Ancylothrix sp. D3o: one gene and its partner. The protein of the gene in region 1 interacts with the protein of each later gene in a pairwise test. Links are inferred from orthologs where the notes say so. Each region holds a gene or a part of one and is shown on either strand. Other genes may lie near its edges. The genes, in order: def and NG798_RS18300.

Region 1 (12,174 bases):
TAAGCAACCGACAACCGCCAAAGCTGCCCAAAATGCACAACCAGCCGCAGAAGAAGAAATTACAGCCCCAGGCTGGGTATTGGGGATTGACAAGTTCCTCGAACCCTATGCCTACCCCGTTAACTTGTTCTACATTGTCGGCGATGTATTTTTGTTGATTATTGCCACAGCCTTGCTTTTAGCCTTTTGGGGTGGCCGGTTCTCTAATTCTTGGCGGATGATTGCGGCAGCGGCTTTTTCCTTGTACATCGCCGATATGTGGTTTAAATATGCCGAAACCCGCTTTCAAGGCGACTACCAAAGCGGCAGTCTTTTGGAGGTGTTTTTTGTATTCATGGGTGTTTTGTTTGGGATCGGAGCCGTTTTAGAGTACGATATCTCAACCCGATCTCGCCAAACAAGGCGCAAACGAGGGTAAGGCCAATCTAAAAAGCATAAAATAGAAATGATTTGTCCTGGCCTTAACTGGCCCGGACTTTAAAGTGTCTATCCCCCTGGCAAATGTTTCCACTCTGTTTTTGTTTTTCCTGCGTGGCGAGCGTGGCATGACTCCCAGAAAATTATCTGACTCTGACAAACGCGAGATTATTGACCTCTACCGGCAGCCTGGTGAAACAACCGTAACGCTGGCTTCCCGATACGGCGTGAGCAATTCAACGATCAGCCGTATCCTCAAAACCAGTTTTTCGGAAAAAGATTATGCTGTTTTGGTTCAGCAAAAACGGGATGCTCGTTTTTCGGGCCACAACCAGGAAGAGGGTTCTGCGGAGGTTGCTTCACCGGCACTCCCTGAACTAGAACCGGAACCGCTGCCCACTCTAAGCGCCTCGAAAGTACGGCGGCGTTCTTCTGTGACAACGCCCGCACAAGGCGTTTCATTGCCCGTTAAAGCCAGAGTTTCTGATGATGGCGATGATGCGGACTCAATCGTAGCGACAGGTTTGGTGGGAACTCAACTAGAATTGCTCGATCCGTCCTATTTCCAACCCTCGGAAATAGGCAAGGGGGATAGCTTTGCTCAAAATTCCTCACAAGCAGAGGAAGGCAGTGTACTTAATGAAATGCTGGCTTCTGACTTGCTCAACTCGGAAGATTTCTCTGATTTAGATGAGGATGAGGCCGGTCTTGACGAGGACGGCGATGAGGATGAGGATGATTTCAACGATGAGGATGAGGATGAGGATGATTATGATTTGCCCTCTCCTGCGGGCCGGTTTCGCGCCACCGGCCAAGTCCGCGTTTTACCTCTGGCCGAAGCTTCTCTGCCAAAAACTTGTTATTTAGTGGTAGACCGGGCCGCCGAGTTGATTGTTCGGCCTTTACGCGATTTTGGCGATCTCGGTCAAATTCCGCCGGCTGAAGTGCTGCAAAAAACTTTGCCGGTTTTTGATAACCATCGCGTTGCTCGCCGCTTTTCTAACCGCAGTCAGCGGGTGATTAAAGTTCCCGATGGCCGGATGCTTCAAAAAACTAGCTCTTATCTTTATGCCAAAGGCATTACTAGGCTTTTGATAGATGGCCAGGTTTATTCTCTTTAGTTGTTTTTTGGTTTAATTTATTTCCCCATCTTTGGGGATTTTTTTTGGGAATTTGTACTTGACAATTTTAGCGAAATATGGTAATTGATCGAGCCGATTTTGATGGGATCTTTTTGTGTGGAAGGGTTTTTTTTTAACCGCATCCTATAGGCAGGCAGGATGCCTGCCCCACTACAGATAAATGCAGATGTAGAGACGTAAGGCGCGGAACGTCTGTATTTATTTTTTAAACCGGATAGGGTATCAAGTTTTATTCTGACTGGTTTAAAAGCAGTTGGGCAAAGGCTCCAGCGAGCAAACCGGCACCGGCACTGAAGGCTAAAACTACCCCCACCGGCATCTGGATCGATTGCCAGCTTAAGAATTTTAAAGAAACTCCTGTGGCATTTTGGACGGAGAGGATGGCAACCCCCACCAGCCAAAGGGCCACAATAACAGAAGTTATCAGCGGAAAAATCGGTTTCATAAAATCAGGTTGTAGGTGTTTATAGAAACCGGGTTTCTTAAAAAAACCCAGTTTCTAAAAATGATGACAAAATTTAAACAGCAGCCGGTGCAAGCTCATTAATGACGCGCTGCATATATTCAGCCACTTTTGCTTCTTTTTCCGGCGAGTTGGTTTCCATATAAACACGCATTAGCGGTTCAGTTCCCGACGGACGCAATAATACCCAGCTTCCCTCTTCTAAATAAAGTTTAATGCCATCTTTGCGGCCTAATTCTTTAACACCAATTCCGGCAATTTCTTTAGGCGGATTTTTGGTAAAGGAGTCGAGGACGGCTGCTTTGTGGGCATCTTCTAAATGCAGATCCAGGCGTTTGTTATATAAAGGCCCACCGGCTTCGCTGATCGCTTCTTCTACTAATTGAGAAAGCGGTTTTCCTTCATAGGCAATTGCTTCTGCTACTAGCATATCGGCTAAAATTCCATCTTTTTCTGGAATATGCCCAATCACACTTAAACCGCCTGATTCTTCACCACCAATTAAAACGGCTGTTTCGCGCATTTTTTCGCCGACATATTTAAAACCAACGGCGGTTTCATAAAGAGGTAATCCGTAGGTGGCGGCGAGATTATCTAACAGGTGAGTTGTGGCAACAGTACGGACAATTGCACCGTTTTTGCCTTTGTTTTTGACGAGGTGGCGGGCAAGTAATAGCAAAATTGTATTGGGGGTTAAAACATTACCCAATTCATCGACTACGCCAAACCGGTCACTGTCGCCGTCGGTGGCTAATCCTAAGTCGGCTGCATCTTTTTTCACGGCTTCAACTAATCCTACCAATTGCTCGCCTTTTGGTTCTGGCATTCCGCCGCCAAAAAGCACATCGCGGTGGGTGTTAAAGCTTTCTGTTTCGCAGCCACAATGCTCTAATACTGTGTCAAGATAGCCGCGTGAGGTGGAGTAAAGGGCATCATATTTGACTTTAAGCTGGGCGCTGCGGATGCGTTCTACGTCAATGATCGTATAGAGAAATTTTAGATAGTCGGGTTTGGGGTCGAAGCTGCTGATTTTGCTGGAGTTTTTGCCGGTTGGTGGGGCGTCGGAGGAGGTTTCTATCTTACCCACGATGGCGTCGGTGATTTCTTTGGTGGCTGGGCCGGCATAATCGGGTATATATTTGATGCCACAGTAGGGCGCTGGGTTGTGGGAAGCTGTGAACATCAGGGCGCCGGCGGAGTTGAGGTGTTTGGCGTTGTAGGCGATCACCGGCGTCGGGCAATCTCTGTCTACTATCTTGACATTCCAGCCGTTATCTGCTAAAACTTCGGCGGCGGTACGGGCAAATTGGTCGGCTAAAAAACGGGTGTCATAGCTGACTAATACGGGCCGGTCTTTTGTGTAGGCGGTTTCTAAGTAGCTGGCGATGGCGCGTGTTACTTTGCATACGTTAGCAAAAGTAAAATCGTTGGCGATGAGCCCGCGCCAGCCGTCGGTTCCAAAGACAATTTTTCCTGTGTTGACTGCACTCATCTGTTGCCACTCCCTTTGTTTTGTTTTAATACTACCTGATGGTTGTAATTTGAGGGCGTTGGTTTTGAAATGTTTGGAAAAAAGTTTTTTGGGACTATCGGTTTGGCTGTCCAGTCAGGTGTGTTTGCGCTGACTGGTTTGGTATAATTTATTGCTGCCGGTTATTTACATTCTTGTTGGCGACACGTTACCATGATGGCGCGAATTGTGGCTTGGGAGTTATATTTATTGGTTTCGTGATAGTCTCCGCCTACTTTTGGATAAACGCCGGCTAGGGTTCCGTTGTTGGCATTTCCCAGGAGAAACATTAGGTTTTTTGGTTGGTTGGCAAAGTTAACTATTTCTCGGCCTTCGTTGTCTATGTTATAGGATAATTTTGGTTTTCCATAAACTTTTTCGGCTTCTTTAATTAGGGTTCCTGCGCTAATGTTTTTTTCTGTTTTGTAGCCTGGATTTTCTGTTAATAAAAGCGTGATGGTGTCGTTGTCTTTGAGGGGTTGGCCGGCTGGGTATAAAATATAATATTGTATTTTTCCGCCTTGGCTAACTTCTATGGCGTCAAAGTCTACGATGTAGGGCGATTTTGTTTGAAATTTAGCCATAGATCCCAAATAGGTTTTGAGTTCTTTTAGCGTCATTCCAAGTTTGGCTGCGCCTATGCTTTTTGGGGTTATAGGGTTGTTTTGCAGGGTTGGCGGGTTGGGGGGACTGTTGGGTGGTTTGGGGGTTGTTTGACTGAGGATGCTTTCTGGTGGCGGTGGGGGTGGTGTTTGGGTGGTGGCTTGGTTGCAGCCGGTGAGGGTAATTAGAGTTACGATTAAAGGTAGTAGCTTTTTCATGGTTTTTTTTTGGGTGATTTAAAGGCTTAATGCAATTTGATAAATTTGTCGTTTGGGTAAGTTGATTTGTTCCGATAAATATTTGCTTGCTTGTGAACGCGACATTCCTTGATTAAGCAAGGTTTCTAATTCGGATTTTATAGTATCTTCTGATATTATTGTTTCTTCTTCTTCCCTTCCAGAAATCACTACGGTGTATTCGCCTTTTGGGTTTGTTTCTGTTTGATAATAGGCTATGGCTTCGGCAATAGTTCCGCGCCAAAATTCCTCAAACATTTTTGTTAGTTCTCTGGCTAAAACAATTGGGCGTTCTGGTTCTAAAACTGTGGTTAAGTCTTGTAGGGTTTGTTGTAATCGGTGGGGTGCTTCGTATAAAATTATAGTCCGGGGTTCTGTTTTTAAAACTTGAAGTCGTGCTTGCCGGTCTTTGGTTTTTGTTGGTAAGAATCCTTCAAAAATAAATCGGTCTGCGGGCAATCCTGAAACGCACAAAGCGGTAATTGCTGCGGTAGAACCGGGAATTGGAATAACATTTAGTTCGGCTTCTATACAAGCTTTCACAAGTTCATAACCTGGATCGGAAATTGCCGGCATTCCTGCATCTGTAACTAAGGCTATTGTTTTGTCGCGTTGGAGAATTTCTAATAGTTCTGGTATGCGTTCGTGGCGGTTGTGTTCGTGATAGCTGATTTGGGGTGTGGTAATTTGAAAGTGTTGTAAAAGTTTGCCGGTGTGTCTGGTGTCTTCGGCTGCTATTAAATCGACGTTTTGTAAAATTCGGACGGCGCGAAACGTCATGTCTTCTAAGTTTCCTATGGGTGTTCCTACAATATAAAGTGTGTTAGGTTTTAAGGGGTTTTGGGTCATTTATCATTTTTTTATGGTTTGGGTTATTACATTATAGCACAAATTTATGGGATTTTTAAACCGCAGATGAACGCAGATGAACGCAGATAGGTTTTTTGTTTTAAGGAGGGTTAGGAAGAAAAAGGGGGCGAAAATATTAGGTAAATTTAAAGGATGAGGATAGAGGGATGAAGCGAGGGATTTTTGCAGGGTTGGTTACTTTGGATTTTGTTTATTTAACGGCGGATTTTTTATCAGCAAATCAGAAGGTGGTGGCGCTTGATTCAACGGTGGCGGCTGGGGGGCCGGCTACTAATGCGGCGGTTACTTTTTCTTTTTTGGGAAATGAATCTATTTTGTTAGGTGGGGTGGGGAAACATCCTATTACTCAATTGATTTTGGCTGATTTAAAGTCTTGTGGTGTGGAGTTGATTGATTTAGATTCGCAACGATTGGAAAGTCCGCCGGTTTCTTCTATTATTGTAACTCAATCTACGGGGGAAAGGGCTGTTATTTCAATTAATGCTACGAAATCTCAAGTGAATGGGTTAAGTATTGAGGCTGAGATTTTAAATAATATTGATATAGTTTTGGTGGATGGTCATCAATTAGAGGTAGGCGAAAAAATTGCTGGCTTTGCTAAAAATAAAAATTTGCCGGTTGTGCTTGATGGGGGTAGTTGGAAACCTGGTTTGGAGAAGCTTTTGCCTTTGGTAAATTATGCCGTTTGTTCGGAAAATTTTTATCCGCCTGGATGCAAAAATGTGAAAGATGTGTTTGCTTATTTGGCGGGGGTTGGTATTTTGAATATTGCTGTGACGCGGGGTGAAAAATCAATTTTGTATCACACAGCAAAGGGGAAAGGTGAGGTGTGTGTACCGTCTATTAATGCTGTGGTTGATACTCTTGGGGCGGGTGATATTTTTCATGGTGCTTTTTGCTATTATATTTTGCAGGAAGGTTTTATCGAGGCGCTGGAGTCGGCGGCAAAAATTGCAGCCTATTCTTGTCAGTTTTTTGGGACACGCCGGTGGATGGATGAGTAAAATTTGATAAACAAGCTAAAGGTAGTAGCGCCGGCGTTAACAAAATGTCACAATAGAAGTAAAGGTCAAACGCGAAAAACAATAACCCATGAGTGCTGACGTATTGGTTGAGAAGAAAAAGTTAGAGAATCCCCCCTTGGAAATTCATCAGATCGGGGATCGGGTGTTGCGGATGAATGCCAAGCGCATCGCTAAGGTAGATGCGGAAATTAGGCAGTTGGTTCGAGAAATGCTACAAACGATGTATAGCGCTGACGGTATTGGTTTGGCGGCGCCGCAAGTGGGTATTCACAAACAATTAATTGTTATAGACTGCGATCCAGAAAATGCGGCAAACCGGCCTCTGATTTTGATTAATCCGGCGATTAAACAAATCAGCAAGGAGTTGTGTTCTTATCAGGAAGGCTGTTTGAGTGTTCCTGGGGTTTATATGGATGTGCTTCGTCCCGACGTAATTGAGGTTTCTTATAAAGATGAATTAGGCCGGCCTCAAACTTTGAAAGCTAGTGGTTTATTATCTCGCGCTATTCAGCATGAAATGGATCACTTGAATGGTGTTTTGTTTGTGGATCGTGTGGAAAATCAGCTTGCTTTAACTGAAGAATTACGCAAGCGTGGTTTTTCTCACCGCGATGTTAAAATTATTTCTTAAAATTTGATAAAGGGTTGGGTTGAAAAACCCAATCTTTTATCAAGTTGGGATTTCGGGGGCTTGGTTTTTATTGCATCAACTCTACAGGAATTTGTACCTCGCTGCGCTTCATTGGTTCGGGTGTCATGGGAGAGTTATAAAGTAGCCGTCGCGGTGGGCCTACTATGTTATATTCGGGGTGTTGATGCAGCCAATTTTGCAATTCTTGCAGAGTGCTTTGATAGTTTTCCCAACTGTAAGCGCCTTGAATTCCGGCACTAATTACAGTCATGGCTGGATAGTCTGTAACTTTTACATTGGGGTCAATTGTTTGAGGGTTAATGTTTGAATTTGGATAAAGAAAGGAAACTTCAACGGCTGTCTTTTGTTCTAAATAACGGGCTTCTACCGGCGTGGTCATGGCAATTTGATTGCTGCTAATATGTTGGTAGAGGGGGTCAAAAGCGGCTCTTGTTGCATATTGCGGCTGGCCGGTGTGTGTATAGGTGACAGCGCGATATTCAGGGTAAAACTTTAATTCAATGATGCCATCTTCTGTAGGTGGCGGAAATCCAATCGGTAAACCGGCCGGCATAATGTTATGGGGTAGAGGTGAGTAGGGAAGACGGAATTACTGAAATTACGCCTTAGTTATTATTTAATACCATACTTAAGGAACAAACAGGCCGGTGCTAAATTCGATAAAATCACTTATGAATCACAAAAGCGAGAATTTAAAATCTATGAAAACGCTTAGCTGGTTGACTGGCAAATTTCCAAAAAAAACGCAGTCATGGCTGATGAAAACGCTATTGCTGGGAATGGTTGCGGGAGGAGGTATTTTTGGGGCTGGAATGCCGGCTTTTGCAGCAGATACTTTAATTGTGAAGTTAGGGCCATTTCAACATCAAGTGCCGGTGGAAGATATCGAACGTTATGCGGAAAGTGGCGAAGTTTCTGAAAGCCTTAAACCTTTTGCCTATATGTTGACACCGGATGTGAAGAGAGCTTTATCAGAACGTTTGGAAGTTAACCGAGAAGAAGCCGATAAAAAGCTGCAAGAATTGTTTAACTCTCCCTCTGGTGAGCGAATTGAACAAGCGGTTAAAATTGCCTTACCTGGAACAAGTTTAGAACAACTACAAGGTGCCGTTTTGCTGGCTGCGGAAATGGCAAACCAAGTCAGTGTTCCCACTGTTTTACGAGCTTTACCAATGGAAACTGTTACGCTTGATGCGAGTGCTTTGGTGATGGTTATTTCAAAAATTAATTTGCCTGATTTAAGCACTCCCTAAGAAAGTTTTATGGCTCGTCTGGTAGTGTTATCAACCTCTAGTTAAAAGTCCCCTGTGGGGACTTTTTTTATGAGGAGTTATAAACTTGGGGTTACGCCAGTTTCGGCAAGGGTTGTTTTTTGGATAACTTCTGTATAACCCATGCCTTCAGCAATTTGCCGGAAAATTGAAATTTGATCTTGAAATTCCATTCCTTCAATTTGCTGCAAAATGTTATTAATTCCTTCGGATGCTTGATAATTATCTGGAATATCTACAACGGTATCGCCCATACCTTGCGCCCAAGCATACCACACCACTAATTGATTATTTGCACTCAGCGCTCCATAAGCACGAGAATATTCTGTAGGTTCGCGGTTGACAATGGCTCGCATGACGTTTAATTGCTCATCGTCGGACAGTTCGTAAAAATCTCCTAGCAAAATTGGGGCGATTTCTGGCTGCGCTGCCTGGGGTGCAGCGGGGGTGATAGAATCTCCCATTTGTTCATAGATATAATAAAGCAAAGCCAGTTTATCATCGGTGTTGAGAGCTTGAAAATTTTTAACGAATTCTTGAGAATCGCTGCTCAAAACATGAGACGCTCTGGGGCTGTGAGATCCCTGCATAAATTAACTCCGTAATTTGCTTTGGTTGTATTTTATACTTTCTTCATTTAATGGTTATTTCTTAATGCTTGAATCTTCCATAAGACAGATTTAACTTTTATTTTTCCAAACCTCTATCGATGGTGCATATTTCTCAAGATAGATAAGGAGGAGTTTTAATTTGATATTAACTCTTCCGGCTTAAGAGCCAACTCTCCTCAAACATAAAAAATGAAATATTTCCTATCTTTTTAATTATTTTCCCCCTTTCGTCAAGCCGGTAAAAGCCCCTTGAATTTTCTCAATAACGGGGTTAATTTTATTTTTTGAAGGGTTAACCCCTAAAATCTAAAATTCTTAAAGCCGGCTCTCAGTCTACAGCTTTGGCATAAAATAAGCTTGGTTGCTACACTTTAAGTAACTTGCGCCGACTATAAGAGGTTTCAGTATGGAAACAATTGTTGCAATTCTTGTCCCGATTATTGGTATAGCCTTTGGTTTAGGCGTGCGATCTGTCAAAATAGTTAGCGAAGAAAACCAAGCACTTGTAGAACGATTGGGCAAATTTCACACAAAACTTAATGCCGGTCTTAATTTCGTTAATCCCCTCATTGACCGCGTAGTTTTAGAAGATACTCTCAGCGAACGAGTATTAGATATTCTTCCCCATCAAGCCATTACTAAAGACAATGTTTCTTTGACAGTCGATGCCGTAGTTTATTGGCGAGTTATTGAATTACAACTGGCTTATTATAAAGTCGAAAACATTGAAGAAGCTTTAATTAATTTAGTTGTTACTACCATGCGCTCACAAATTGGCGTAATGGAATTAGAAACCACTTTTTCTTCACGAGAAGATATTAATAAACAACTCTTAAAAAAACTCGATGACGAAACCGAACGCTGGGGAGTAAAGGTGATGAGAGTTGAAGTAAAAGATATTAAACCGGCACCAATGGTTTTAGAAGCATTGGAAATGGAAAAAGCCGCCGAAAGTCGAAAACGAGCAGCAATTTTAGAAGCAGAAGGAACCGTAGAAGCGATGAAAAAACTCGCTGATGCACTGCGAACTCATCCCAGTAGTCGGGAAGTTTTGCAATATTTGGTAGCCCAAAGATATGTGGATGCAAGTGAAAGATTAAGCGAAAGTCCGAATACAAAAATAGTTTATATGAGTCCTGAACCGATGGGAAAAACCTTTGGAGAACTGCTACAAAATGGCGGTATGGATGGGGGACAAACCCCACCTCCCCCGGCACCGCCCAATATCAACTCACCAAACCAACCCAACCCAAATGGCAGTTCCAGCTAATCATTTATTCTTCGCAAAAACTCGCCGATCAGCAGTTACCAATCAGCGAAATATTGCATCAGCAACCCGCACCACATCCCGCATTTGCTGCACATCATGTACTCGCACAATATCCGCACCAAAACAAACCGCAGCACTACAAGCAGCAGCAGTACCCCAAACGCGATCTTTCGGGTTCGGTTTATTTAAAATATGACCGATAAAACTTTTCCGAGAAGGGCCGGCCAAAATTGGACAACCCAACCCAGCAAAATCGCCAAGCCGGCGAATTAACTCTATATTTTGGCTGTAATTTTTAGCAAAGCCAATCCCCGGATCTAAAATAATATGAGAACGAGGAACACCGGCATCAAAAGCCGCCCCTATTCTTTGCGCTAAAAACTCGTAAATTTCCCCGATTAAATCTTGATAATCGGTTAATTTCTGCATTGTTTGTGGCGTTCCCCGGATGTGCATTAAAATAATCGGAACCCCCAACGCCGCAACAGTTGACAACATTTTCTCATCAAAAGTTGCCCCCGAAATATCATTAACAATATCCGCACCACTCTCTATCGCAGCCTTAGCAACTTCTGAGCGTGTTGTATCCACAGAAATCGGCACATCAAAACCGCTATTGCGTATCGCTTTAATCACCGGCAAAACGCGATTCAATTCTTCAACCAGAGAAACTTCTTCCGAACCCGGACGAGTTGATTGTCCACCAATATCGAGAATATCCGCACCGCTATTTATAAGTTCTTCTGCTTGAGTCAATGCTGTTTCTAAAGAATTAAAATCACCTCCATCACTAAAACTGTCAGGCGTGACATTGAGGACACCCATAATATAAGTTTGTTCGCCCCAATTAAACATCTTGTTGCGAACTCGTAATTTTTTTGTGTCCTCTGTCTCACCCATAACTCGTCACCTATTTATAATTAACAATTCGCCCAAAACTGGCCGGTTCTAAACTCGCACCGCCCACCAAGACACCATCAATTTCTGGCTGAGCCATGATTTCATCAATGTTATCAGGTTTAACCGATCCACCGTATTGAATGGAAACGTTAGAATTGCTAAGTTTACTGCGAATTAAACCTATTACACGATTAGCTTCTTTTGACTCACAAGTTTCGCCGGTACCAATAGCCCAAATTGGCTCATAAGCGATGACAAGATTTTGCTGATTTACCTCTACGAGGTCTTTTTCTAACTGACTGAAAATATGCGCTTCGGTTTCACCATTATCGCGTTGTTGTTTGGTTTCGCCAACGCACAAAATAGGAGTTAGGCCGTGTTTTTGAGCAGCTTTGAGGCGCTTATTTACAGTTTCGTCAGTTTCGCCAAAATATTGCCGGCGTTCGCTATGTCCAATTACAACATAACGCACCCCAATTTCTAGCAACATAGGGCCAGAAATTTCCCCAGTGAAAGCCCCTGCATCTTCCCAGTGGACGTTTTGGGCACCCAGCATAATACGAGAACCGTGCATACTCCCACTGAGAGTGCTAAGGTCGGTAAAAGGAGCGCAGAGCACGATTTCCCTATTCTCTGGGGTATCGTTGATTTGGGGTAGAAACCCTTGCAAAAACGACCGCGTTTCTGCCTGAGTTTTGTACATTTTCCAATTGCCGGCTAGAACGATTTTCCTCACAGTTGTACTACAGGCATTTTGCCTGTTATATGAACTACAAAAATTGCACCCTTTAGTTTAAGGCTTTTTGCGGCACAAATCGATACCCAGATTTTTGATTCCAACTTAGATGGGTATTTCTTGATTTTTGTCAAGATAAAAATCCATCTTTTTTTAAACTCTTGAGGGGTCTTACCCTACTACAGGATTTCGGCGTAACGGTTGAAAATTGTAGTAATTAATCAATACTTTTCCTGATTGGGGGATGGGCTCAGGTATTGGAATACGGGTTATATCTCTACCGGCTAAGTTTTTATGACACAGCCAAATTTTCGAGAACAGGCTTTGCAAGGCGATGCTAAGGCAATTTCTATATTGTTGAATTTTCAGCTACAAATTCACGGTCTAACAGCAGAAGCTAATGTTAAGGATGGTTGTTTGCATATTTTTCTGACATCACCGGCAACTGTCCCAGATCGGCAAAATTGT
Region 2 (12,410 bases), on another replicon or contig:
TAAAACTTTTGAATCGATATGTAGAGTTTTTTCGGGAATGCAAAGTTCATCGATTAAAATTTTGTGATGATCAAAAGAATACTTAATCCTAGCTGCGGTTTCTGTGCGGTTAGCTGTGGAAATCATCACCGGCGGCACTTTGTGACCAGATTCTTGCCAAGCTTTTGCAGTTTCTAACCAATCTTTTCCTAATAAATAATAAGCATTTTTTAGCAAATCTGGCAAAGGTTCATTAGGTTTTGCTTTGCGGTTTACATCGTCTTTGATTTCTGGATCTGCATAAAGATGATAAAGCCGAGATTTATAATCTTTGCCAAATTGTGCATCATCTCTAATCACGACGCGGGGGGTTTTTACTAATCCTGATTCGATGGCATCATTGAGGCCAAAATCACTTACAATCCAGCTAAATAATGCTTCTTCTGAACTTTTTTTGCCAGAGGGAGAAAAGGGAGTTGCAGAAAAATCAAAGCAGGTAAGAATTTTTCTAACTTGATGAATTCTATCTAATCCTCCGATCCATTTTGTCGCCTCTTCGATGTCTTCTTTGCTGACTCCTTTTAGTGGGGAATTGCTGTTTGTTCGCCAGGCGTGATGTGCTTCATCGTTGATGACTACAATATTTTTGTGATTGGCAATTTCTCCCAAAACTTCACGCACATAGGCTTCATTGCTTTTTGCACCGCGTTTATCGACGCTTTTGTTTTTGGCTAGTTGTTCTGTGGTTTCCCAATTGAGGCTATGCCAGTTGGTTATTAAAACTTTGCCTTGACGGAGTTTTTCTAATAAGCTAATGGGGATAATATTAAAGTTTTCATAGTAGTTGTTTTCGCCAAAAGGTAATAAGACTTGCAGGCGATTTTTGACTGTTAATCCGGGGGCTACAATAAATATAGCTTTGGCAAATCTTGTATCTTGGGGATAAGTGATTTTGTTAAGTATTTGCCATGCAATTAACATGGCCATGACGATTGTTTTGCCTGAGCCGGTGGCCATTTTTGAGCATAATCTTTTGAAGTTTCCGCCGTCGTTGGGAATGTCTATTCCTACTTTTTCGGCGGCGGGTGCTTCTGTTAGCCAAATTAGGGTTTCTATGGCTTCTAGTTGGCAGAAGAAAAAGGGATTTTCTCGTTCGTTTTTGTTGTGCCAATGTTCGAGTAGGCGTTTGGTTATGCCGGTGACTCCGGGGTGGTTTTGTTGGCGCCATTTTTTGACGCGGGGACGTATTTGGTTAACTAGGGGTATTTCTACAAATATGCCGGGATCGTCGGAGTTTTTTGAGTTTTCTGAGGCGATAATATAACCGGCTGGTCTTCTTCCGTTTTCGCAGCTAAAGAGTTTTGTGTGCCGGTTGTAGTGCCAGTATTTGTTGGGTTCTTCGTAGGGGGTGTTGATTATTAGTTGGTTGATTGTGTTTTGAGAGGTCATTGTTTTTTAACCGCAGATGAACGCAGATGTTAGGCGTAGCCGCGCGTAGCGCTACGCGGATGAATGCAGATGAATGCAGATGAATGCAGATGGGATGGTTGGAATTTGTTTATTGTTCCCAGGTTATTTGAAAGTTTAGGATGGCTTTCATTGCTTTTTCTAAGCTGGGGGAGTTTTGTTTGGCTAGTTCTATTTGCCAATGGTTTTTTACAAATTGGATGAGTTGACCGTTGTAGTCTTTTCCTATTTTAGCAGTGCTGTTGTCCGCCGGCACTATTGCTTCTTTTAAGTCTCGCTTTTTTGATTTGCGGACTAGGTTGATTAGTGTTTGTTTGGGATCGGCTATTTCATCGGCGTTTCTTGGTATTAAATCTTTGGAAATTCCTACATATTTTGCAAAGGTTTCTCGATGTGCTAATAACCAGGCTTCAACTTCTCTGACGGCAATTCTGAATATTAAGTTGGGATGTTTTGGTTGTTCTAGCCATGTTGAAATTATTTCTTGGGGACATTCAGCATTATCTAAGTCTGTTAAAACTAAATAGGCGCTTCCTTTGGCTGCATGATTTAAGCCTGATATAATTTTTTTCAGATAGCCATAACCTCCTTTATTTAAACAAATTCCTATGGAAAAAGGCCGTTGAGATTGCTTTAGCATTTCTCGCACTACAGCCTCGCTTAAAGCATCTTCCACAGCTAAATTTATGGGAATATCGCTCATGGGAATAAACTTAATTGGTGAACTTGTCCGGGGGCTATCTTGGGTAAGGCTGCTTCTGCAATACTTAATCCTCCTTCTAGCAAGAGTTTAATATCTTGAATATCGGAAGCTAATTGTACTTTTGTTCCTTCTGCTGTGGGTGTCATTAGTAAAACTTCTTCGCCTCCAATTCCTTCATCGGAAAGTAAATCTCCACTGTGGGTACTCAAAATCACTTGGCGTTTTTTCTGCTTTTGCATTCGGTGAATAAGCGCCGGCAACTTAGCAACAATCGCCGCATTTAATGACAGTTCTGGTTCTTCTAATAACAATAAAGAATCACTTTCTAACAACGACCAAAATAACCCGATTAATCGTAATGTTCCGTCAGAAAATTGATCCTCTCTTTGCTTTCCTGCTTTGGGTCTCCAGTGTTCATAAACTGCCTCTAAATGTGGCATCCCCATAACATCTTTTGTATCACTTAAATTTTTCATCTGGGGGACTGCAAATTGTAAAGCCTCCTCTATTTTTTTGAGGCGATTTCGGCGTGTTTTTTCTGGCGTTTTTACCACCCTTTCTAAAAATGTTCTGCCAAAGGGATCTTCGGAAATACCGGCCATTCCATAAGCTTCTGGATGACGTACCAATTGCGGAATTAAATGCAAGTATAAGATGGTTTCCAAAGCTTTAGAAATTTCTCTAAATTCAGCATTGGCGTTAATTTGTTCCAAATAAGTCTGCGTCAGTCTTAATTCATCATTATTGTCTTCAGTATTAGGCCGGTTTACAATTTGCTCATCCCCTTTCCACACTCGTTCATAGGCAATAATTGCATCATTTTTACCCCCTTTTTTTTGTTTAATTCCAATGGCATATTTCCACACCGGCTTTTTAAAAGCTGACTCTGATAGATGAATCTCTATCTCCACATCTGAAAGCCGGCGCGCATAAAGACTGCGAATTTTTGACACCCCACCTCGATCTATTACTGCTTTTTGTAAACCGCCTCCTGGTTTTGCTAAATCTCGCAAAAATCGGAACGCATCCAAAAAATTAGACTTTCCGCAAGCATTGGGCCCGACTAAAAAAACCCGTTCCTGCAAGTCCACATCAACAAATGTAAAATTACGCCAATTTTTTAATACAATGTGAGATATAATCATGTTACTAACCGCGTCATTTTTATCGACTCAATCCCCCGATCATCTACAATTTTAACCGCAATTCGTCGATATTCCCCCGCCTCAAATGGCAACGAAATTGTCCCCCGATACGCCTCAATTAAATCCTCATCAATCTCCGCTTTTAAACTTTTCGCCAACTTAAACCATCCCTCCTTTTCTCCCGCCATTGGAAAGAAAACCTGTGAGGGCAAAATACTCCGGCCATCATAATCACTATCCAACATCCACATCGCTATTTTCTCCGCATTTCCAGACTCTATCAGGCCGGTTCTTGTATTGTAATAATCAAACCCCTGCACCTCTACCTCCCACTTTCCAGCATTCTCACCTTTGGCAATTTTCCTCACAATTACATCCGGCTGTCCCATTAACCAGAAACTTTCATTTGTTGCCCGTTTTTTCTTCAAGTCTTCTGTCAACAAATCGGCATTCATTTGTACTTTCAGCAAAGTTACTCCTTGCCACTTTGTTTCATCAATATCTTTTGCTGCTTCCGGGTCAAATTGAAATGCTGCAAAAATTACCAGTTTCGGTTTTGGCACTAAATTCTGTGCTTCTTCTAGGGCTAATTCTACTTGTCTTTGGTCGAGGGGTGCGTGCACCGGCCCAAAAGAAATTACTGCCCTTAAAGGCTGTTCTTGTTCATCATTCGGTTTTGTTTCTGCATCCGCATGAAGCCAATTTCCTACAAAAGTTTCTACCCGCGAAAACAAAATTGCTTGCCCACTTTTCCCGCGAATTCCTGTTTTTAGCAGTTCATCCCGCCATTCACTTTGTCTTAGGCTTTCTCCACTCCGAGAAATCGAATTGTCTGCCGTTATTTCCGGTTTTTCTGTTTCTAATTCTGGCTCAATTTCACTCACCGGCATTACCACCGGCGCCGGCACAGCTTCCATTGTAAAAGGGCCGGTGACTCGGATTTTTGATGTGTCTACCAATGGCCGGTCATAAAGTATTTCTTGATCTGCGTATTTTTGAATCGCTTTTTCTATTTGCTGTTTTGTCATCCCTTCTTTGATTTCGGGATTATTAGCAATTGATTTTAAGGTAATATGAGGAACGGTTTTATATTTCAGGCCGGTGTCTATTCCTTCTTGAGGGTTTGCTAGTTGATAATAATCAAAGGTTGCTGTCATTAATCTTTGTTTTGCTAGGGTAATTGCTACCCTTGATGTATCGCAAGTTATCCACCGGCGCCCCCACTGTTCCGCTACATACGCCGTCGTCCCAGATCCACAGGTTATATCTAATACTAAATCACCCGGATCTGTCGTCATTAATACACATCGGGACACAACTTTAGTAGAAGTTTGAACAGCATATAATTTGTCTTCGCCAAATGACGAAAAAACAACATCCGTCCAAATATTTCCTATAAGACTGCATGACCAATCTTTTTTTAATCTTTTATATCGCAGCGTATTGCCCGAAACAACTAATCTTCCAGCTTTTTCTAAGTTTTTCAAACCATCTACACTGGTTGACCAATATCTATTTATTGGGATAAAAGTTTTTCCTTGAAATTCATAAGGTGTTTTGTGATATTCATGCGAAGAAGTTAAATCACTTGTTACAAATGATTCGTCATTCAAATCCTCTCCGTTAAAAATGAATATTTGGTTATATTTAGCTTTGGATATTGATTTGGAATACCAGACTAAATAATCCGTTATACCAGAAAGAAATTTATCAGGCTGCGGAGACCTTTTTTGAATAGCAATAATTCGTTGAAAATTCGCAGACCCAAAAACCTCATCCATCAAATTTCTAACAAGATGCACATTATCATCAGAAATTTGAACAAAAACACTGCCGGTTTCAGAAAGTAACTCCCTAGCCAACAAAAGCCGGTCACGCAAATAAGACAAATACGAATGAATACCCAACTCCCAAGTATCCCGAAACGCCTTAATCATCTCCGGTTCTTGGGTTAAATCCTCATCCTTGCCATCTTTCACATCACGCTTATTAACAAAAGGTTGAAAATTTGACCCGTATTTAATACCATAGGGAGGGTCAATATAAATCATCTGAACTTGTCCCCCCATTCCCTCCTTTTCCAAAAGCGAATTCATCACCAACAAAGAATCACCGGCAACCAAACGATTAGTCCAATTATGCTTATGTTTATAAAACTCAATTGCTTGTCTAATAGGCGGATTTTCTTCGGGAATATCAAACAAAGATAACTGCACCGGCCCAGTTGTATTTCGCTTACGAACCGCATCAACAATCGTCCGAGGATCTATCCGTTCGTGAACGTGCAAAGAAACAGTAGGAACCTCAAAACTTGTATGTTCTGCCTTACCGGCCCAGTTCAACTGCGGGTCAAGATGGGGGTCATATTCATAACGTTTATTTTCCCCATCAGGATCAGTTTGTGGAGTCACCAAACCCACCGGCGGATTATTAACTCTTTCCTTATTTGTATGTTGATATTGTTCAATAGGTTTTTGTTCAGACTTCTTTTGTTTTGGCATAAATTTTTCTTGAAATAGCGGTAGCTTAAACCTATTGTGTAATCTTTTAGTCTGCCCTTGCTTGGCGCTGTAACAATTCTTCAAGAGGCGAAATTAGGGCCGGTAGATAATTTCAAAGCCCCCCGTTAAAACCTCTTTAACCACCGGTTGAAGAGTGTCTACACAAAAGAAAACCCCCTATCGGGGGTTGCGCTACCCGCCGCTACGCGAACAGGTTATTGGTGGGAATTGTGTTTACCATTAAATAGAATTCTTGAACCCCCGGAGGGGGTTTTAATTAATCGTGTAGCCACTCTTTAACCGGTGGCATTAATCAGTGTCATTAACCGGCATTAACCGATGACGTTCTAACCTAAGCCGACTCAGGCTTAGGCAAAGAAGAAGGATGCACAATCAACTCAGCCGTAGACCGTTTTTCCACCATTTCCCGCGTAATCGTGCAGTTTTTCACATCCTTACGCGAAGGCAACTCATACATCACATCCAGCATAAGCTCTTCCACAATCCCCCGCAGAGCACGCGCCCCTGTTTTCCGCCGGTAAGCTTCCTGAGCAATCGCTCGCACCGCATCCTGTTTAAAATCAAGCTGCACATTATCCATTTTCAGCAGTTTTTGATACTGCTTAACCAAAGCATTACGCGGCTGAGTCAAAATCGCCATCAAAGCTTCCTCATCCAGCGGTTCCACCACCGCCACCATTGGCACCCGGCCAATAAACTCAGGAATCATCCCAAATTTTACCAAATCATCCGGCTCCAGATGCTTAATCACATCGGCATTGCGTTTTTCGCGTGGTTGGCTTTCTCCAGGTTGAACAAAACCCATCGACTTTTTACCCATCCGCTGTTCCACCACTTTTTCCAAACCAACAAACGCCCCACCACAAACAAAGAGAATATTGCTGGTATCAATTTGAATGCAATCTTGATAGGGGTGTTTGCGTCCGCCTTGGGGAGGTACGTTAGCGATGGTACCTTCCAGCATTTTCAGCAAAGCTTGCTGGACGCCTTCGCCAGAAACATCGCGGGTGATCGAAGGGTTTTCGCTTTTGCGGGCAATTTTGTCAATTTCATCGATGTAAATAATGCCGCGTTGGGCTTCTTCCACATCGAGATCCGCGACTTGCAACAAACGCAACAAGATATTTTCGACATCTTCGCCTACATAACCGGCCTCTGTGAGGGTAGTCGCGTCTGCAACCGCAAACGGCACATCCAAAATTTCGGCTAAAGTTTGAGCGAGGAGAGTTTTGCCGCAGCCGGTCGGCCCAATCAGCAAAATATTAGATTTTTGTAACTCAACAGTATCATCCGGGCCGGCTTTACCATTGGTTTTTGATTGAGCATAAGCCAGGCGTTTGTAATGGTTATAAACCGCTACAGAAAGCACCTTTTTGGCCTCATCTTGGCCAATAACATGATCATCAAGATGTTTTTTAATTTCGCGGGGCTTGGGAATTTGTGTCATAGAAATATTAGCCGAGGAGCGAGCGCGGCGCTTAGTTTGTTCTTGACGCTGGGCCGGCTGTGGCGCACCGGCTGCCGAATCAAACAACTCCTCGTCTAGTATTTCGTTACACAGGTCTACGCACTCATCGCAAATGTAGACTCCCGGGCCGGCAATCAACTTGCGGACTTGCTCCTGAGACTTGCCACAAAAGGAACATTTTAAATGGGAGTCGTACTTAGCCATATCTGCCTCTCAATTACTGTGCTAGGGCTGCCTAACCGGCGGTGGAAAGGCTGAGTTTAGAGATTACCTGGTCAATGAGGCCATAGTCTTTTGCCTCAGCCGCCGACATAAAGAAATCGCGTTCTGTATCAAATTCGATTCTCTCTAGGGGCTGGCCGGTGTGTTGAGCCAGAAGTTCATTCAGCTTACGCTTATGATAAAGAATTTCTTTTGCTTGGATTTCGATATCCACCGCTTGACCTTGGGCACCGCCGAGGGGTTGGTGAATCATAATTCGGGAAGAAGGCAAGGACATCCTTTTACCTTTTGCACCTCCCGACAGCAGAAACGCACCCATACTGGCGGCTAAGCCAAAACAAATGGTGGCAATATCCGGGCGTACTTGCTGCATGGTGTCATAAATTGCCATGCCGGCAGTTACGGAACCCCCAGGCGAGTTGATGTAAAGCTGGATATCTTTTTCCGGGTCTTCTGCTTCGAGATATAGTAACTGGGCTACGATTGAATCTGCCACAGCATCATCAACCGGCGTCCCCAGAAATACAATCCTCTCGCGCAGAAGCCGCGAGTAAATATCAAATGCTCTTTCTCCGACGCCCGACTGTTCTACCACCATTGGGACAACACCGGCGGAAATGGCGGAGATTTCGAGGTCTTTCAAACTACTGATTGAGTGATTCTGGGTTTGAGATACAAGCATAGGGATTTGTTTTAAAGCTTGCGATCTAGCATAGCGTTGTCGAGACTTCTGCGGTGTCGGGTCAGCTTAGGGGGTTTTTGGGGGAGAAACCGCCCTATCCTTTAATTCCCGTTTGAGAAAAAGTTTATTTGGGTTTCTCTAACTATTATGCCCCACGCACCAAAAGTCTGAGGGTTTGTTCGCTGTAAATTCTCTCACCATTTGAGCGATAAGGGGGGGAACGCTAGGATGAGCCTATCACTTTCGCTCCCCAACACCCTTAACCTTGTTCGGTTTCGGCCTCTGTTTCAGCCTCTTCTGAGGTTTCGTCTGCGGTTTCTGCTTTTTTGAGGGTGCCTTCGGGGACTAATTCCACGTTAGCGTTTTCTGTCAGCCAATTAAGGGCTTTTTCTCGCACAATATCCGCCGATACAAACTCTCTGAGCTTGATCATATCCAGTTGTTGGCCTCGCATTTCTTGCATCAATTCTTCAATGCGTTTGTCAACTTCTGTCGCTTCTACACTCAGCGATTCTAATTTGGCGATTTCTTTCAATGCCAGTGATTGTTTAATTCGCTCAATGGCTTCGGGCCGCGAACGTTCCCGCAATTGCGGCATATTTTGCTCATTGTAGAGTTGATTGACATCCAAACCATAGCTCTGCAACTGCATGGCTGCTTGGCGAATCATAAAGTCTACTTCCCGGTTAATTAAACTTTCGGGAATGTCTACTTCAACGTGGTTAAGAATTTCTGCCATTAAGGCTTGTTCTTTGTTGGATTTTGTCTGCTGTTCGGCATCTGCTTGATAGCGTTCTTCTACCGATTTGCGTAATTCTTCCAAGGTTTGAAATTCGCTTACGTCTTGGGCGAATTCGTCGTTTAATTCGGGCAGGTCTTTTTCTTTGAGTTCGTGGAGGGTAATCGTAAAAACGGTTTCTTTTCCTTCTAACTCTTCGCGGCCATATTCATCGGGGAATTTCACGGCTACTTCTTTTGTTTCGCCGACATTCATGCCAAAAACGCCTTCAATAAATCCGGGGATAAATTTGCCATCTACCAGTTCTATTTGATAGTTGGTTGCTTTGCCGCCTTCAACTTCTTTGTCTTCACCGGCTACCCGCAAAACATAGTCTACCACCGCCACATCGCCTCTTTGGGCCGGTCTTCCTTCTACGGGAATTAAGGTTGCTTGTTCTGACCGGCGTTCTTCCAAAAATTTATCTACGCGGCTGGCGTCTGGTTGAACTTCTTCGGCTTTAACGCTAATTTCTTTATAGCCGCTGAGTTTTACTTCTGGCTCTACATCTACCGAGGCTTTATAGGTCAGCGGTTCGCCTGGCTTAAATTGCTCGATTAATTCTTCAAAAGATGTGATTAGCTGATAGTTTCCTAGCGCTTCTATTGATTCTTGCTTAAGGGCTTTTTCTAAGCCATCTTGAATTAATTCTTCGAGTGCTGCTGCTTTGACTCGTACCGTTCCTAGTCGCTGTAACAAAATTTGACGCGGTACTTTGCCTTTACGAAACCCAGGAATATTTGCTGTGCGGCTGAGGTTTTGGAAGACCTTTTCGTAGGTTTGTTTGGTCGTTTCGGAAGGAATTTCGATTTCTAGGCCAATTTGGCTGGCCGGTAGCTTTTCCTGGGTGACTTTCATAGGTACGTTTGTTTTCAGACTGTCCGTGCAATTTTTGGTTATTGGTGTTTTTGGTTGCTCACCGGCTTTTGAGTCGGGCCGATTGAATTTGTCCAGGGCCGGTGTGACTAAGCACAACGGCAGCAACGAGTGTTTTCCCATTTGCCCGAACCGGGGCAGCGCAAACCATCAAACCTCTATCCTATTCTATTTCAATGCAAATTTGAAATGAAGCCAAAAAAGACTCGCGGAACTTCCGGGCCTGCCTGTCTGCTATTCCCCAGGACGGCTTTATGGCGCTGCTTATCTACCACCGGCACAGTTATCTGCTTTTTTCCAGCGGCTCTCCACTCAACCGGCCCAGTCGTGATATGCTACTTAACAACGTTGATCAAAAAACAACGCTTTATTTTAACCCAAAGCCTAAAAATGGCCTTCTTCAATCCGGGCTGCCAGCTAGGGCATTTTAAAGATAAAATTTGGTAAAAAGTTTAAAATTCAAGCTAAATTAACTATTTTAAGAGGATTTATTAAAAATTTCGGTTGACGAAATCTCACCCACAATCTCATCCCCAGAGGAGGAAAATAAATCAAGTGAAGTCTTATCGTGTTGCAATTTTAGGAGCCACCGGCGCCGTCGGAGCCGAATTACTGGAACTCCTCGACCAACGACAATTTCCCCTAGCTGAACTGAAACTTTTAGCCTCGCCACGTTCGGCGGGTCAGAAGGTGAAGTTTAAAGGCCAAGAATTAACCGTAGAAGCAGTAACCGAACAGTCCTTTGAAAATATCGATATTGTTTTAGCCTCGGCGGGGGGTTCAACTTCCAAGGCTTGGGCCTCTACAATCGTTAAAGCCGGTGCTGTAATGATTGATAACTCCAGCGCTTTTCGGATGAATGCCGATGTGCCGTTGGTGGTGCCAGAAGTCAACCCGGATGCAGCCAAAAACCACAAAGGCATTATTGCAAACCCAAACTGTACAACGATTTTAATGTCAGTGGCCGTGTGGCCTCTACACCAAGTCCAGCCGGTGAAACGCATTGTCGCTGCTACCTACCAGTCTGCCAGTGGGGCGGGGGCACGGGCAATGGAAGAAATGAAAGAACAAGCAAAGGCTATTCTTGCCGGTGAAACTCCCAAAACGGAAATTTTTCCCTACCCCTTAGCCTTTAATTTATTTCCGCATAACTCAGCCTTAAATGAGCAAGGGTACTGCGAAGAAGAAATGAAAATGGTTAACGAGACTCGGAAAATTTTTGGAGATCAGCAAATACGGGTGACAGCAACCTGTGTACGAGTGCCGGTGTTGCGGGCCCATTCAGAAGCCCTTAACTTAGAATTTGAGCAACCGTTTAGCCCCGAAAAAGCCAGAGAAATTTTAGCCAACTCACCAGGGGTTAAATTAGTCGAAGATTGGCAAGCAAATTATTTCCCCATGCCCAAGGATGCCACAGGTAAAGATGAGGTATTGGTGGGGCGCATCCGTCAAGATATCTCTCACCCCTGCGGCTTAGACTTGTGGTTATCGGGGGATCAAATTCGCAAAGGCGCTGCTTTAAATGCCATCCAAATAGCAGAATTACTCGCCCAGCAAAATTTGGTAGCACCGGCTTTAACCACTGTGTAAAAAGGGGGCAAAATGGCCGGGGTAAAAAAAACCCTTTTGATCACTCACTAATCACCAATCACTTTTTCACCGATGAGAGATTTTGGACGAGTTTTGACGGCAATGATTACGCCGTTTAAAGCAGACGGAAGCGTTAATTACGAAGTCGCAGAAAAACTAGCGACACATTTAGCAGCAAACGGTTCAGATGGAATTGTTGTGTGCGGCACCACCGGCGAATCTCCTACCCTTAGCTGGGAAGAAGAACATGAACTATTTAGGGTAGTTAAAAAGGCAGTGGCAGATAAAGCAAAAGTTATTGCTGGCACCGGCAGTAATAGTACAAAAGAAGCCATTGAAGCCACCCAAAAAGCTGCTAAGATAGGATTAGATGGTTCACTGCAAGTTGTACCTTATTACAACAAACCTCCGCAGGAAGGACTTTACGGGCACTTCAAGGCAATTGCTGAGGCTGTGCCAGAGTTTCCGCTGATGCTTTATAACATTCCCGGCAGAACCGGCCAAAATCTTCTACCGGAGACAGTAGCCAAATTAGCGGAAATTAGCAATATCGTGGCAATTAAAGAAGCCACCGGCAACCTGGATCAAGCCAGTCAAGTCAGACAGTTGACACCGCCAGAATTTGGGATATATTCAGGAGACGACTCGTTAACGTTACCCTTGCTTTCGGTAGGTGGGTGTGGCGTAGTGAGTGTGGCATCTCACTTAGTCGGTCTCCAGATACAGCAGATGATAGAAGCGTTTTGCACCGGCAAACCCCAAGAAGCCCTCAAAATTCACCTGCAACTGTTTCCCTTGTTTAAAGATTTGTTTTTAACCACAAATCCTATCCCCGTCAAAGCAGCCCTAAAGCTTCAAGGTTGGGACGTAGGTAAGCCGCGTTTGCCCCTCTGCGAGGCACCGGCATCGGTGGAAGAAAAACTTAAAGAGGTGCTCAAAGAACTTTCCCTGCTTTAATGTTGTGGTTTGGTTTTTTGT

The links.
Region 2: the proteins of def (region 1) and NG798_RS18300 interact in binary tests that used the Escherichia coli proteins (3 or more experiments, as listed by UniProt). The link is inferred for Ancylothrix sp. D3o from one-to-one orthologs.

Annotation. Positions count from the first base shown.
Region 1 is NZ_JAMXEX010000015.1:69,357-81,530, forward strand. What follows is about bases 5,357-8,115. They hold def (peptide deformylase), read left to right. Parts: upstream 5,357-6,333; coding sequence 6,334-6,897; downstream 6,898-8,115. Other genes in these bases: NG798_RS20860 (sugar kinase), read left to right, coding at 5,388-6,245; NG798_RS20870 (heme-binding protein), read right to left, coding at 6,965-7,471; NG798_RS20875 (alpha/beta hydrolase), read left to right, coding at 7,620-8,115. Outside these bases: NG798_RS20830 (SPOR domain-containing protein), read left to right, coding at 1-418; NG798_RS20835 (hypothetical protein), read left to right, coding at 546-1,538; NG798_RS20840 (LapA family protein), read right to left, coding at 1,789-2,004; NG798_RS20845 (phosphoglucomutase/phosphomannomutase family protein), read right to left, coding at 2,078-3,514; NG798_RS20850 (hypothetical protein), read right to left, coding at 3,676-4,353; rsmI (16S rRNA (cytidine(1402)-2'-O)-methyltransferase), read right to left, coding at 4,372-5,220; more of NG798_RS20875, read left to right, coding at 8,116-8,171; NG798_RS20880 (orange carotenoid protein N-terminal domain-containing protein), read right to left, coding at 8,249-8,779; NG798_RS20885 (SPFH domain-containing protein), read left to right, coding at 9,207-10,070; folP (dihydropteroate synthase), read right to left, coding at 10,113-10,970; tpiA (triose-phosphate isomerase), read right to left, coding at 10,981-11,706; NG798_RS20900 (hypothetical protein), read left to right, coding at 12,001-12,174. UniProt on the Escherichia coli protein: Removes the formyl group from the N-terminal Met of newly synthesized proteins. Requires at least a dipeptide for an efficient rate of reaction. N-terminal L-methionine is a prerequisite for activity but the enzyme has broad specificity at other positions.
Region 2 is NZ_JAMXEX010000011.1:130,023-142,432, forward strand. Bases 9,416-12,410 are described here. They hold NG798_RS18300 (aspartate-semialdehyde dehydrogenase), read left to right. Parts: upstream 9,416-10,388; coding sequence 10,389-11,432; downstream 11,433-12,410. Other genes in these bases: tig (trigger factor), read right to left, coding at 9,416-9,824; dapA (4-hydroxy-tetrahydrodipicolinate synthase), read left to right, coding at 11,505-12,389. Also shown: NG798_RS18265 (BPTD_3080 family restriction endonuclease), read right to left, coding at 1-1,428; NG798_RS18270 (DUF4276 family protein), read right to left, coding at 1,538-2,149; NG798_RS18275 (AAA family ATPase), read right to left, coding at 2,146-3,294; NG798_RS18280 (site-specific DNA-methyltransferase), read right to left, coding at 3,291-5,795; ATP-dependent protease ATP-binding subunit ClpX, read right to left, coding at 6,148-7,488; ATP-dependent Clp endopeptidase proteolytic subunit ClpP, read right to left, coding at 7,520-8,188; more of tig, read right to left, coding at 8,448-9,415.